2 regions of the Skermanella cutis genome follow, and region 1 is predicted to be linked to the other one. Evidence: riboswitches for the same ligand, from Rfam matches in the RefSeq annotation. Region 1 holds a riboswitch; the other holds the start of a gene.
What was found. Region 1 has a riboswitch for S-adenosylmethionine ahead of IGS68_RS04025 (methionine ABC transporter ATP-binding protein). Riboswitches for the same ligand answer to the same signal wherever they lie in the genome.
Positions count from the first base shown of each region.

Region 2: another riboswitch for S-adenosylmethionine. It lies ahead of metZ (O-succinylhomoserine sulfhydrylase); the one in region 1 lies ahead of IGS68_RS04025 (methionine ABC transporter ATP-binding protein).

Region 1 is NZ_CP067420.1:862,030-869,523, forward strand. Features, by position in the region: gene IGS68_RS04005 (4-(cytidine 5'-diphospho)-2-C-methyl-D-erythritol kinase) at 1-484, shown strand, start outside; gene IGS68_RS04010 (flagellar basal body-associated FliL family protein) at 578-1,006, shown strand; gene IGS68_RS04015 (MetQ/NlpA family ABC transporter substrate-binding protein) at 1,422-2,231, opposite strand; gene IGS68_RS04020 (methionine ABC transporter permease) at 2,278-2,946, opposite strand; gene IGS68_RS04025 (methionine ABC transporter ATP-binding protein) at 2,915-3,976, opposite strand; SAM riboswitch at 4,020-4,097, opposite strand; tRNA gene IGS68_RS04030 (tRNA-Gln) at 4,265-4,339, shown strand; gene IGS68_RS35890 (hypothetical protein) at 4,971-5,093, shown strand; partial or broken gene IGS68_RS36255 (hypothetical protein) at 5,184-5,228, shown strand; gene IGS68_RS04040 (hypothetical protein) at 5,243-5,569, opposite strand; gene IGS68_RS04045 (DUF4384 domain-containing protein) at 6,021-7,229, opposite strand; gene denD (D-erythronate dehydrogenase) at 7,448-7,494, shown strand, end outside.
Region 2 is NZ_CP067420.1:5,901,605-5,909,098, forward strand. Features, by position in the region: gene IGS68_RS27590 (lysophospholipid acyltransferase family protein) at 1-486, shown strand, start outside; gene IGS68_RS27595 (phasin family protein) at 506-1,033, opposite strand; gene IGS68_RS27600 (ABC transporter ATP-binding protein) at 1,166-1,936, opposite strand; gene IGS68_RS27605 (ABC transporter permease) at 1,924-2,667, opposite strand; gene IGS68_RS27610 (ABC transporter substrate-binding protein) at 2,705-3,718, opposite strand; gene metZ (O-succinylhomoserine sulfhydrylase) at 3,835-5,043, opposite strand; SAM riboswitch at 5,110-5,188, opposite strand; gene ftsH (ATP-dependent zinc metalloprotease FtsH) at 5,339-7,234, shown strand; gene IGS68_RS27625 (RT0821/Lpp0805 family surface protein) at 7,278-7,494, shown strand, end outside.

The sequences.
Region 1 (7,494 bases):
GCTGGCACCGATCGCTACCCGCCTGGGGGCCGACGTGCCCGTCTGCCTCAGCGGCAGGCCCGCCTATTTCGGCGGGATCGGCGACATCGTGGATCCGGCGCCGCCGCTGCCGCCCTGCGCGGTGGTGCTGGTCAACCCCGGAACGCCGCTGGCCACCCCGGCGGTGTTCAAGGCCCGGAGCGGCGCATTCTCCCTCCCGGCCCGCTTCGACGGGGAGCCGCCGGCCGATGCCGCCGCCCTGGCGACGCTGCTGGCCGCTCGGGGCAACGACCTGACCGCCCCGGCGCGGACCCTGGTCCCCGCCATCGGCGAAGTGCTGGAAGCGCTGGGCCGGACGCCGGGGTGTCTGCTCGCTCGCCTGTCGGGCAGCGGCGCCACCTGCTTCGCGCTCTATGCCGACCGGGAGGAAGCCGCCGCCGCAGCCGCCGGCCTGGAGAGCCGTCACCCCGGATGGTGGATCCGGGCGGGCGGGCTGCTGGCCTGAAAGGTTTTTCTTTTCCGGTTCTTCACGAATGGTAAGCCCGTGCCGGTGTATGGATTGGGCCGGTTACCCGATCCTTCCGACGACGGTGCGTCCATGAGCGATTTCGTGAAGTTCCTGCGGGCAGGCATCCTGCTCGCGGGCGTCCTGGCTTGCGCCGCCCCGACATCCGAGGCGCAGGCGTCCGAGAAGAAGGAAGGCCCGGTCTCGCTCAGCGTGCCGATCACCAACCTGACGCTGCCCCTGCTGCTGGAGGACCGCAGCATGGTCGGCCGCCTCGACCTCGTCCTGGACGTCCAGGCGACCGATGCCGCCGCCGTGACGCGGATCGAGGAACAGCTTCCCCGCATCCGGGACCTGCTGCTGACCCGCGTCACGCCGGCGCCGATCCCCGGCAGCAGCAACGTGTCGGCGGAGACGCTGACCGACATGAAGAGCCGTATCCTGTCCCTGCTGCGCGAGGTGGTCGGGGCCGACGCGGTGAAGGCCGTCTACATCGTCAAAGCGATGACCCGGCGCAGCTGAACCGCCCGCCGGATCACCCGCCCCGTCATCGGCACGACTGTCCGGCACGGCGATTGCCGATCAACCCCAAGCTGATGCTCAGGATACTTCATCTTCCCTTTATCGTCATGCCCGGACTTGATCCGGGCATCTCCAGCCACGGAGCCCCGGTGAGACCCGCGAGACGATGGCCGGATCAAGTCCACGGCTGTCCGGCACGGCGATTGCTAACGTTGCGAAAGGGTTAGTCTCAGGTAAGATTACTCTATTTTCGTCATGGCCGGACTTGATCCGGCCATCGTTCACGGGAAGCATTGGAGCCTCCGTGCCTTGAGATCCGCGGGTCAAGCCCGCGGACGACGAACCGAAGGAGAAAACGGTCGCTAGAAATGTTCCCAATGGTTGATTGGCAACAACCCCGCCGAACCGCCGCGGATCACCAGCCGGCGACCACCGAGCCCTTGAACTTGTCCTGGACGAACTGCTTGACCTCCGGCGAGTGGTAAGCCTCGACCAGCTGCTTGACCCAGGGCTTGTCCTTGTCCTGCTCGCGCACCGCGATGATGTTGGTGTAGGGGGAGTCCGCGCTCTCGCGGGCGATCGCGTCGGTCAGCGGGTTCAGGCCGGATTCCAGCGCGTAGTTGGTGTTGACCGCCGCCGCCGTCACGTCGCCGAGCGAGCGGGGGAGCTGCGCCGCGTCGAGCTCGACGATGCGGATGTTCTTCGGGTTCTCGACGACGTCGATCGGGGTGGCCTTCAGCCCGGCGCCCTCGGTCAGCTTGATCACGCCCTCGGCCTCCAGCAGCAGCAGCGCCCGGCCGCCGTTGGTCGGGTCGTTCGGCACGGCCACGGTGGCGCCCTCGGGCAGCTCGGCCAGGCTCTTCACCTTGTTGGAGTAGATCCCCATGGGGAACACGACGGTCTTGCCGACCGAGACCAGGTCCAGTCCCCGGTCCTGGACCTGGTTGTCAAGGTAGGGCTGGTGCTGGAAGGAGTTCGCCTCGATCTCGCCGGCGGCCAGGGCCGCGTTGGGGATGACGTAGTCGGTGAACTCGACGATCTTGATCTCCAGCCCCTGCTTGGCGGCGATCGGCTTGACCGCGTCCAGGATCTGGGCGTGCGGGCCGGCCGAAACGCCGACCCGGACGGTCTCGGCGGAGGCCGCGCCCGCGAGGGCGATGGCGGCGGCGCCGACCAGGGCGGCGCCGAGGCGCCGGGACAGGATCTTGGCGGAGGGGATGTTCATGAGGGTCCCACTTTCTTCAGGCTGTCGAATTGATTGTTCGTCTTGATCAGCGGGTTCCGATGGCCCGCTTGTTGAGCTTGCGGGCGAGCCGGTCGCCCAGGCTCTGGACGATCTGGACCAGCACGATCAGCACCAGGACGACGGCGGCCATCACTTCCGGCAGGAAGCGCTGGTAGCCGTACCGGATGCCCAGGTCGCCCAGGCCCCCGCCGCCGACCGCGCCGACCATGGCCGAGTAGCCGATCAGGCTGACCACCGCGAGCGTCAGGCCCAGCACGATGCCGGGCAGCGCCTCGGGCAGCAGGAACTTGGCGATGATCTGGAGCGGCGTCGCGCCCATCGCCTCGGCCGCCTCGATCAGGCCGCGGTCCACCTCCCGGATGGCGCCCTCGATCAGGCGCGCGATGAACGGGATCGCCGCCACGGTCAGCGGCACGATCGCCGCCGAGGTCCCGATCGAGGTGCCGGCGACCAGCCGGGTGAAGGGGATGATCGCGACGACCAGGATGATGAACGGGGTGGAGCGGGTGGCGTTGACCACCACGCCGGCGATCCGGTTGAACGCCACGTTCTGGAGCAGTTCGCCCCGCCCGGTGGTCGCCAGCAGAATGCCCAGCGGCAGCCCCAGCAGGGTACCCAGCAGCGCTGCCAGACCCACCATGTAGAGCGTTTCGACGGTGGCGTTAACCAGCAGCGCGTAGACTTGCGGGGACATGTCCGAGGACCTCTACCGACAGGTTGTTGACTTGGATGAACGAGATGGCGGACTGCACCGCCTCGGCGCCGCCGACCGCCTCGACCACCAGGATGCCGAACGGGGCGCCCTGGATATGATCGATCCGCCCATGCAGGATGTTCACGTCGAGCCCGAAGCGCCGGGTTATCTGGCTGATGATCGGCGTGTTGGCCATGGCGCCCTTGAAGGTGATGCGCAGCACCGGGTTGCCGCCGGGCAGCGGCTCCGCCACCAGCCGGGCAGCCAGGGTCTCCGGCAACTCGGCCCCGGCCACGGCCGAGACGAAGCTGCGGGTCGTCGGGTGCCGAGGCGCCGTGAACACGTCGAACACGTCGCCGCGCTCGATGATGCGGCCGGCCTCCATGACGGCGACGCGGTGGCAGATCTCCTTGATCACGGCCATCTCGTGGGTGATCAGGACGATGGTCAGGCCGAGCTTATCGTTGATGTCGGCCAGCAGGCGCAGGATCGACGTGGTTGTTTCCGGGTCGAGCGCCGAGGTCGCCTCGTCGCACAGCAGCACCTTGGGCTCGCTGGACAGGGCGCGGGCGATGCCGACCCGCTGCTTCTGGCCGCCGCTCAGCTCGGCGGGATAGCGGTCCCGCTTGTCGGCGAGGCCGACCAGGTCGAGCAGCGGCTCCACCTTCGCCTTGATCTCCGCCTTGCGCAGGCCGGCCAGTTCCAGCGGCAGCGCCACATTGTCGTACACGGTGCGCGACGACAGCAGGTTGAAATGCTGGAAGATCATGCCGATGCCGCGCCGGGCGGCGCGCAGGCCGGAACCGTCCAGCGCCGCCATGTCGACGCCATCGACCGTGACCCGCCCGGCGGTCGGCCGCTCCAACATGTTGACCACGCGGATCAGCGTGCTCTTGCCCGCCCCGCTGCGGCCGATGATCCCGAAGATCTCGCCGCGGCCGACGGAAAGGTCGATCCCGTCGAGCGCGCGAACCTCGGGACCGCCGCCGCGCCCGGGAAATACCTTCTCGACACCGTGAAACTCGATCATCCCCATACCCCGCAAAAACAAAAATCCGCCCACAGCAGCTACGCCGGGCGGATCCCCACGCTCTTTAGCTGCATTTATAAAGCGCCCGCAAGCTGGTGCTCAAATCGGCGCTGTGAATTGCTATATAATTACATGCTGCGTTGCGTCAAATGGAATTTCCGACGCATCTCCCATGTGGTTTGTGCAGACGCCAGCTCCAGCGGACGGGCCTTCCGCACCTGGAGATGGTGCCAAGCAGCCGCTTGCGGAAGCACGCTTTTGTGGCTATGGTCCGCCCCACCTCAAGGCTGGGGCGTCGCCAAGCGGTAAGGCAGCGGTTTTTGGTACCGCCATACGCAGGTTCGAATCCTGCCGCCCCAACCAGCCAACCCCTTCCAGGGATCAGGCTTTCAGGGGGCTCTGTCTCCCGGAACGTGTCGCAACGCGTTCAAACGCAGAGCCGCCGATTTCCGCCATCTTCCAGTCGTCGCAAGTATCCCGGGCAACACAGGCTGATATGCTGGATGGTGTCTGAGAATCTCGGTTAGCATCAAACAATGCAAAACAACGTTAGAGCTGTACCCGATCAGGTCGATCCGCCCGAGACAGCTGATCCGATGCGTTGCGCCATGGGCGCAACCTACGATCGTCAGACCGCATCACCTCCGCCCTGCATCAAGCCGTAGGTTGCGCCTATGGCGCAACACAATGCGGCGAGTGGAACGGCCGGTTGCGAGGACCGGAGCGGTTCAACATGATCGGGTACCGCTCTAGCTAATGTCGCGCGACGCCGGAAGAGCATACCAGCGACAGCACCGTGGCACACGCCAACAAAGCAGCGAAGACTAAGCCGATCTGGTATCGCGCCCAAGCCGCTGCACAGGCTGGTCGCAGCCTGTGGTCGGGTTTCCTGATGGGTCTCGGCGCTATTACTACCATGTGCAGCGGAAGTGTCGTCGGGCCGGTACCATGTCTGTCCTGCTGGTCCACCGCGTTCGACATCGGAGAGCAGCCTATGACTGAGACGCTCACCATCTCCCGCGCCGAGTACGACGCGCTCACCGAGCGGGTCGAGGACCTGGAAGTCATCCTAGCCGCGATGAACGCGCGCGGCGGTCAGCCGATGCCGCTGGAGTAGGCCGGGCGAATCATCAATGGGCAGAGCGCCGTCCGCGTTTGGCGCGAATTCCGGGGGCTGTCGTTGCGGGCGCTCGCCGCCAAGTCGGGAGTGAGCGCGGGTTATCTGTCCGAGATCGAGGCGGGCAAGAAGCCTGGGTCGGTGGAGGCTTACAAGGCGCTCGCCGAGGCCTTGGACACATCCGTCGATTGGCTGGTCTTGTGACCGCGGGGCAGGATTCGCGGCGGCCTGCCCGATGGGTTGGGGTAGGGTGCGCTGGTCGGTTGGGTGCGCATTTCGGCTGAGGCCACGGCTGCCTTCAGGCAGTGCGACGCGTTGAGATCCATTTCCGGTATTGATGAAGCGATCCCGAATTCCGGCTCCACGTCAGGCTTCAGGATTGTAATCCTGAAAATAATAGGATAAAAAGCCCTGAAAACTCCGCCAGCCTTATCTTCATCCACCGGCGCAAGCTCATTGGAGCGGTTGCCGACCAAGTTGACCAGCTCCCGTTCATGCGACTTGCCGCCCCACTCGCCGCGAAGCGTTGGGCCAAGGCCAACCTACGGTTTGATGCAGGGCAGAAGTGATGCGGACCGTCGATCGTAGGTTGGGCCCGTGGCCCAACGCATCGGTCCAGCTGCCCCGCCCGGATCGACTGGGCAACATAAGGTCTCCAGATATGAATGATCACGTTTGTTGACATCCCCAGGGGGTGTAGCCATCGCCGATACGGTCGCCTGCGCCGTTCCAGGCAACGCCGGGCATCGCGCCAAGGAGTACGCATGACGACTTTTGCTGACATCCCCCCGGGGGGAGATCAACTCCGGCACCCCATCCCCGGAACGCGTCGGCAACTCCTGACAGTCACACCAAGGCGAACGGATGACCACGTTTGTTGACATGCTCCCGGGGGGTGAGCGGATTGGCGGGCACCCCGCCGCCCGGCTACTCGCTGCCCGCCGACAGGCCGGCGTTCTGAAGATAGGGGGAAAGACGTGCCGCCGCCGTGACGGTGATGGGCATGGTGGCGCTGTCCACTCCCGGCCCCGACAGCCTCGCGAAGGCGCCCAGGATGTCCTGCAACTCCAGCCCGGGGATCGGGAGCAAGTCGTCGGTGCGGACGCCGTCGATCCCGTCGAGCGTGGCGCCGTCCACCTCGGCCGGCGATGCCAGGCAGGTGACCACCTCCGGTCGTCCCGGCGTGTCCAGGCGGATGTGGAACGGCCGGTCCGGTCCGGGCGGCACCTCCACGACCCTGCCGGCCGGAACCAGGGCGTCGGGCTGGAACCGGTTGGGGAAGAGCCGCGCCACTTGGCCGAGCCCGTCCGTGTAGTAGCAATAGACGAAGCTGTCCGAGGCGGTCTCCACCCGCACCACCACCGTCTCCCCGGCGGGTATGCTCGGGGCTGGTCCATGATCGCTGGAAACCAGCAGGGCGCCCGCCGTCACCGGCCTCTCCGCCGACGCCGGTGCCTCCGCCGCCTCCTGGCGGACAGGAGCCGGCTCCCGCCCGGCGGCGGCCAGCCACCCCGCCGCGGCGATGGCCGCGACGCACGCCAGGGCCGGTATGCGGAGCCGGTGCGGACCCGGGGTCGGCCGTCCGCCGGGAACGGCCTGCGGCAGACCCGCCTCCTGCGGCAGCGCGAGGTGCCACCGGGACACCGCGCCGTCCTGGTCCAGGCCGAGCCCGGCGGTCCCGGCCAGCAGCACCTGGAGCAGGCGGCCCTCGCCCGGTTCGGCCCGGGACAGCGCCAGAAGCCGGCCGAGCAGGCCCGCGTCCAGGGCATGGGCCTGGAGGACGACGAGAAGCCCGGCATCCTCCCCCTGGAGCAGGCGCGAGGCCAGCGCCGCGGGGCTGCCGTCGGACCCGCGTCCCGCCGGGCGGTTCCGCGGCGGGGTCGCCTGGTCGAGCAGGTCGTCCAGAGTCGTGCCGGGCTGGGCGACGGCGGTCATGATCACGGCACCCGCCGCCTCCATGCGCGACGCGACGGCCATGGCCAGGAGGGCGGCGTCGTCCTCCCGGTCCGCGGTGACGGCCATGGCCCTGCGTCCCGCCATGGCGGAGAGGAAGACGGCGTTCCGGATCTCTTCGGCGCCGCCGTCGGCGATGCCCGGGGACCGCACCCCAACCGATGTCGTCCGCGCCGTCGCCATCCCGTGCCTCGCGTTCCGGAGTTGCTCCTGGAGTAGGTCGGAACGAGTAGGGCCGAACCGGCGGCCCCGCTATGAAGGGGTTCACATCCAAGGCTCCGGTATCGACGGCGCCGCCGGGTCCGCCGGGACCGGCCTCATCCCAGGGTTGACGGTCCCCGGCTCGCGCCATAGCGTCGTCGGACAAGCCGCGACGAGAAGGCGGCGAAGGGGGAAAGAGCATGCATATTCTCATCATCGGCGCGGCCGGCATGGTCGGCCGCAAACT
Region 2 (7,494 bases), 900 kb from region 1:
CGCGACGACATGCGCAGCCGGCTGGAGGACGGCGACATCCTGATCCTGTTCCCCGAAGGGACCTCCTCCGACGGCAACCGGACCCTGCCGTTCAAGACGGCTTTGTTCAGCGTCGCTGCGCTTCGTGTGGATGACCGTCCGATCAAGGTCCAGCCGGTATCGATCACCGCGGTCAAGCTGGACGGCATCCCCCTGGGGCGGGCGCTGCGGCCGTTCTACGCCTGGTACGGCGACATGGAGCTGGTCGGCCATGTCTGGCAGATGGTCAAGCTGGGCCGGGTGACGGTGCAGGTGGAATTCCACGAGCCGGTCGACGTGGAGGCGTTCGGCAGCCGCAAGGCGCTGGCCGACCATTGCTGGCGTGTGGTCGCCGCCGGGGTCGACCGGGCGGTCTCGGGGCGGGGGGCCGCGGCGCCGGCGCCGCGCCGCCCGGCAGCCTCGGAAGGGGCCGGCGGAAGCGCCGTGGCGGGCGCCGCGGCCGGGTGACGCGGCGCCCGATCCGCCGTCAGGCGTGCTCGTTGGCCAGGCGCGCGGCGTTCGCGGAAGCCACCTTGTGGATCGGCACCAGCCCCGCGTCGGCCATGCGGATCACGGCCTCGGTCAGCTTGGTCGCCGCGTTCGCGGCATTGACGAAGCTGCACTGGACGTAGTTCTGCTGGACGCGGACGATGTCGGCGGGCGTGCGGCAGGTCGCCAGCTCCGTCACGGCCTTGGTGGTCGTGCCGGCCTGGCCCATGACCCACGCGCTCCAGCCCTCGAACATGGCCTTGTAGCTGTCCATCATCGCGTGGTGGGACTGGATGGCGGCCTCGATCTTCTCCTGCCCCATCAGCGTGAATTCCGGATTGGTCATCGCCACGGGATCGCCGACCGCCTGCATCATCATGGCGGTGCGGTAACCGATCGTCTGCACCGAGGCGAGAGCCATCTCCTGGGTCTTCTCGGCGGTGCGCGCGAGATCCTGCCCTGCTGCGACGAGGCGGCCGAGATTGCGGCGGTGGGCGGCGATAGCGCGCGGGGAAGCGATCATCATGGGTTTCACATCGTTATGAAGAGCGGCACGCGCGCGGGAAGGCCGGCGGTGCCTCACACAAGGGCAACGTACCCCAAGCCGCGGCGTTCCGCATCCAAAATGCTGCAGTGCAAAAAACCGGTCGCCGGACTCTCAGATGCCGGCGCCGTCGCTGACCGACTCGGATAGGGCCGCCCGGATGGTCCGGACGGTGTCGGCGAAGTGGACGGTGTCCCGTTCGCGCGGGCGTGCCAGGTCCACGTCGAAGTCGCGGACGATCCCGGCCGGCTTGCCGCCCAGCAGCACGACCCGGTCCGCCAGATAGACGGCCTCGTCCAGGTCGTGGGTCACGAACAGCATGGTCGTGCCGGTCTCGCCCCACAGCCGCAGCAGCTCGTCCTGAAGGGTCTGGCGGGTGATCGCGTCCAGGGCGGAGAACGGCTCGTCCAGCAGCAGCAGGTCCGGCCGTACCGACAGGGCGCGGGCCAGGTTGATGCGCTGGCGCTGGCCGCCGGACAGCTGGTGGGGCCAGCGCCCGGCCATGTCGGCGAGGCCGACCAGCGACAGCGTGTCGCGCGCGCGGGCCAGCCGGTCGGCCTTCGAAAGGCCGGTGCCCTCCAGCCCGAAGGCGACGTTGTCCAGCACCCGCCGCCAGGGCAGCAGGCGGGCCTCCTGGAAGACCAGGGCCACCGGCCGGCGGCCGGTCTCGGACCTGACCGGCATCCGGACCGTGCCGGCCGCGGGAGCGGTCAGCCCGGCCAGCACGCGCAGCAGGGTCGACTTGCCCACGCCCGACGGCCCGACGACCGCGGTGAAGGAGCCGCGCTCCAGTTCCGCGGTGAAGCCGGACAGCACCGGCGGAGCCGCGCCGTAGGCGATGGCGAGGTCCCGGATATCGACGAGGTTTTCGGCTAGCGCTGCCATCTGAGCAACCGGTCCCTGATCTGCACGAAAAGCGCGTCGGTCAGGCCGTACAGCGCCGCTATGGTGATCATGTAGACGACGACCACGTCGGTCGCCAGCAGGCTCGACGCCTGGATCATCCGCTGGCCCAGGCCGGGCACGCCGAACAGCTCGGCCGCGACCACCGCCATCCAGGCCTGCCCCAGCCCGGTGCGGACGCCGGCCAGGATGCCGGCCGTCGATCCGGGCAGCACGATCTTGACCAGCTTGGCCCAGGTGCCGCGATGCCCGAAGGCGTCGGCCACCTCCAGCAGGTCCTTGTCGATCGCCTTGGCGGCGCCGTAGGCGGCGTAGTAGTTGATCCAGAACACGCCGATGATGATGATGAAGGTCGCGGCCGCCTCGCTGATGCCGAACCAGACGATCGCGAAGGGGACCCAGGCCAGGCCCGGGACCGGCCGCAGCAGCCGGATCACCCAGGACAGCGCCGCTTCCAGCTTGTCGTAGAGCGCCGTCGCGATGCCGAGCGCCACGCCCAGCCCGGTGCCGAGCGCCAGCCCGAGCAGGTAATGGCGCAGGCTCGCGATCACCGCGTCCAGCCAGTATCCGCCGGAGATCTCGCGCAGGAAGGCCTGCGGCAGGCTGGTGGGCGGCGGCAGGAACAGCGGCGAGACCAGGCCAAGGCGCGGGACCGCCTCCCACAGGATCAGGAAGGCGGCAAGCCCGACGGCGGCGAGCAGGGATCGTTGCATCAGCGGAACGTCACGGTGCCGGAACGGAGGCGCGCGTTCAGCGCGCCGTGGCCCGGTAGAAGCTGTCGTCGAACAGCACGTTCAGGTCGGCAGCCTTCTCCAGCACGCCCAGTTGAAGCTGGAAGTCCTGCATCACGCCGGTGGCGTCCTTGATGGTCATCGGGTCGGCGACGAACTTGCTGGCCGGCGACACCACGGCCTGCTCGAAGGTCGCAAGGTCGGTGATGCCCTTGCCCAGGCCCTTCTGCAGGTGCTTGGCGGCCCGGTTCGGCTCCTCCTTCAGCAGGGTCGTGGCCCGGGTGTTCAGCGCCACCATCGTCTTGGCGGCCTCCGGATTGGCCTTGACGAAGGCGCCGGTCAGCGCCAGCACGGAACCCGGCTGGTTGGGCAGCATCTGGCCGCCCAACGCCAGCAGCTTGGTGTTGGGATCGCGCTGCCGGACCACGGTCAGGGTCGGCTCGCGGATCGTCGCGGCATCGACGGCGCCGGCCAGCAGCGCCTGCTGGGTCGCCTCGATCCCCATGGCGGTGATCTGGTACGTCGCGGGATCGGCCTTCACGACGTTCTGCAGCCAGTAGCGCAGCACGGTGTCGGGAACGGAGCCGGGCGGCTGGGTCGCGATGCGGACCGGGCGGCCCTCCCGTTCGACGAATTCCTTGAAGCCGGCGGCCGTCGCGGCGTTCGCCTGGGTGCCGAAGCCGCCGCGCCCGACCACGGTCATCTCCTCGATCGCGGCGGAGGCGTAGACCTTCACGTCGATGCCGCGGGCGCTCGCCACCATGATCGGGCCGATGCCGCCGTAATAGGCGTCGAGCGTGCCCGAGGCCAGGGCGCTGATCATCGCCGGACCCGACTCGAACTGCGTGAGCTTGAGGGTGAGCCCGGCATCCTTGGCCCAGCCCTCGCCGTCGATGACGAACAGCTGTCCCGACCCGACCACGGGGATGAACCCGACGCGCACGTCGGTGGCCTCGGCCGCCGTTGCGCCGCCGGCGATCAGGAGGGCGGTTGCGGCCGCGAGACGGCGCACCTTGGACAACAGAGTCGACATGGCGGGAACTCCCTGGACGAAAGCCGAAACTACAAGCCCGGCTATATAGAGGGAGGGGGCGAGCCGTGCAAGCTGAAGTGTAAAATCCCGCATTTCACACTTCAGAAATGCCTAAATCAGGCCCGGGCGAGCGCCTGGTCCAGGTCCTCGATCAGGTCGGCCGCGTCCTCCAGCCCGACCGACAGGCGGATGCTGGCCGGGCTGATCCCGACCGCCGCCTTGTCCTCGTCGGAGAGCTTCTGGTGGGTGCTGGTCGCGGGGTGGGTGATCAGGCTCTTGCTGTCGCCCAGGTTGTTGGAGATCTTGACGATCCGAAGCCCGTTCATCAGCCGGAACGCCTCCGCCTTGCCGCCGGCGACGTCGAAGGCGACCAGCGTGCTGCCGCCGCCCATCTGGCGCTGCGCCAGCTCGTACTGGGGATGGCTCTTCAGGCCGGGATAGAGCGTCCTGGCGATCCGGGGGTGCCCGTCCAGGAACTCCGCGATCCGCTGGGCCGCGTCGGTCTGGGCGGCGACCCGCAGGTCCATGGTCTCCAGCCCCTTCAGCAGCAGCCAGGCGTTGAACGGGCTCAGCGCCGGGCCGGTGTGCCGCAGGAAGGGGGCCAGCGTCTCGGCGAACTTGTCGTCGCACAGGATGGCGCCGCCCAGGCACCGGCCCTGGCCGTCGATATGCTTGGTCGCGGAATAGACCACGATGTCGGCGCCGAACTCCAATGGCCGCTGGAGCACCGGGGTCGCGAAGACGTTGTCCACCACCACGCGGGCGCCGGCGGCATGGGCCAGTTCGCAGACCAGGCCCAGGTCCACGATGTCGAGCATCGGGTTGGACGGCGTCTCCAGGAACACGACGTTGGCCGGGCGGCTCAGGGCGTCGCGCCACTCCTCCGCCCTGGTGCCGTCCACCAGGGTCGTTTCGATCCCGTACTGGGGCGCCAGGTTCTTGACGATGTGCAGGCACGACCCGAACAGCGCGCGGGGCGCCACGATGCGGTCGCCGGCCTTGAGCTGGCACATCAGCGCCGCGAACACCGCCGCCATGCCGCTGCCGGTGGCGAAGCAGCGCTGCGCCCCCTCGTAGGCCGCCAGCCGGTCCTCGAACATGGCGACAGTCGGGTTGCGGAAGCGCGAATAGACATAGCGCAGCCCATCGGTCGCGAAGGCGGCCTCGGCCTCCTCCGCCGAGCCGTAGACATAGCCCGACGTCATGAAGATGGCTTCGCAGGTCTCGTCGAAGCCGGTCCGCAGGGTGCCGACATGGACCATGCGGGTGCGCGGCCGCAGCGTTGCGGGGGTGCCGTTCTCGGGGGAAGTGTCGTTCTTGCTCATGGTGTCGTCGCTCCGCCCGCCGTTGCGGGTACGCAAAAAAGCCCCGACCGACAAGGGATCGAGGCGCGGATGCGACTCCAAACCTTTTTAGCAGCTTGTTTTACGTGGCCTGCAAGCCGGTCGCCAAATCACCACGTTTCGCGCGTTCTAGCCGGGTCGTGGGAGGGCGTCAAGATCCATGTCGAAAGGGTCGCGACCCCGATGCCGCGCCGCCGCGCATACGTCTTATTAACTATGTTTCTGTACTCAGGGTCTCTGCTTTTGTCTCAATCATGCTCGGACTCTCGGGTCGCTGATGAAAACCTTCCTTAAACGGCATGCGCGGGTGATCGCGATCGTGGCAGCCCTGGTGGTCACCGGGGCGCTGACCGGCGGCGCCGGGCTGGCCTATGTCTACGCTTCCGGCTCCGGCGGTGCGGCGGCGCTGCTCAGCCGGATCGACCGGCAGGAGGTCGGGCAGAGCGAGTTCGCCGATCGTCTCGCCGCCGGACGGATCGCGTCCCTCGCCGTCGCCGGCAACCGGATCGAATTCACCGACCGCGACGGCGTCCACGGCGTCACCACCGTCCTGTGGACCGACGCCCTGCGTCAGGCGGTCGCGGCCCCCGGCATCCCGATGACCGTCGAGCCGACGGAGGGCGGCGCCCTGCTGACCACCAACCGCTGGCTCGACGTGCTGCTGAAGCTGAACATGGTGGGCTTCCTGGCCTTCGCCCTGGTCTTCATGGTCAGCATGATGCGCTCGCCGGTCAAGAAGGCGGGCACCGCCACCTCCCACGTCCGGTTCTCCGACGTGGCCGGCGTGGACGAGGCGAGGGCCGAGCTGACCGAGCTGGTCGATTTCCTGAAGCATCCGGGCCGGTTCAAGGGCATCGGCGCCGGCATCCCCAAGGGCGTGCTCCTGGTCGGTCCTCCCGGCACCGGAAAGACCCTGCTGGCCCGCGCCGTGGCGGGGGAGGCGGGGGTGCCGTTCTACGCCGTCACCGGGTCCGACTTCGTGGAGATGTATGTCGGCGTCGGCGCCGCGCGCATCCGCCGGCTGTTCCGCGACGCCCGCAAGCGCGCGCCCTGCATCCTGTTCATCGACGAGATCGACGCGCTGGCCCGGGCCCGCGGCGCCACCTCGCCGAGCGGCGGCCAGATCGAGACCGAGAACACCCTGAACCAGCTCCTGGCCGAGATGGACGGCTTCGCCCGGGCCAGCGGCCTGATCGTGATCGCGGCGACCAACCGGGTGGACGTGCTCGACCCCGCGATCGTGCGGCCCGGCCGGTTCGACCGGCACGTCTTCGTCGGCAATCCCGACATCAAGGGCCGCGCCGCCATCCTGGCGGTCCATGCCGCCCGCGTGGCGCTGGACTCCGACGTGGACCTGACGCTGGTGGCGCGCGGCACGCCCGGCATGTCGGGCGCCGACCTCGCCAACCTCGTCAACGAGGCGGCGCTCCGGGCGGCCCGCGCGGGCCGCGCCCTGGTCTCCATGGCCGACTTCGAGCAGGCCCGCGACAAGATCGTCATGGGTGGCGAGAAGGCCACCGTCATGTCCGAGGACGAGCGCCGCCTGACCGCCTTCCACGAGGCCGGGCACGCGCTGGTCGCCTGGCGCTCCAGGCATTCCGACCCGGTCCACAAGGTCACCATCGTGCCGCGCGGCCGGTCGCTGGGCATGATGGTCCGGCTGCCGCTGGAGGACCGCTTCTGCCTGTCCCGGGCGCGGCTGGAGGCCGAGCTGGACGTCACCATGGGCGGCAGGGCGGCCGAGGAGATCGTGTTCGGCAGGGACTTCGTGACCACCGGCGCCGCCGGCGACATCCAGATGGCGACCGACATCGCGACCAAGATGGTCACCACCTGGGGCATGTCCGACCGATTCGGCATGGTCGCCTACGGCGGGGGCGCGGCACCGGCCGCCGCGACCGCGGCGCGCTCCCCCGCCGGCGAGCCGGGCGCCCTGTCGCCCCAGGTCGCCGAGGAGGTGCGCGGCATCATCGACGCGGCATACCGCCGCGCATACGACCTGATCGCCGCCGACCTGCCCCGCCTGCACGAACTGGCCGACGGCCTGCTGCGCGACGAAACCCTCGATGCCGCCGCCGTCCGGGCCATCCTGGAGCGGGACGCGGACCGCGGGGCGCCGCCCAGCGTCAGGCTTGTCCAGGCCGATCCGGACCATTATGAATTGGCGGTATGAGTCGGCCCGACCACGACCGAGCCGCAATGATCAAGGTGCCGCAATGAAGAAGTTCCTCCTGGCCGCCGCCGTCCTCGCCCTGGCGGGATGCGCCGACAAGCCCGCCGGGCCGGGCGCCGCCGTGGTGATCCCGGAAGCCGCCCCCCTGGTCACGCTGGATGACAGCGACCGGACGATCATCGACCAGACCCTCCAGGCGGCGTCGCGCGGGGGCGTCGGCAAGCCGGTCCAGTGGTCCAACCCGGCGACCGGCAAGAACG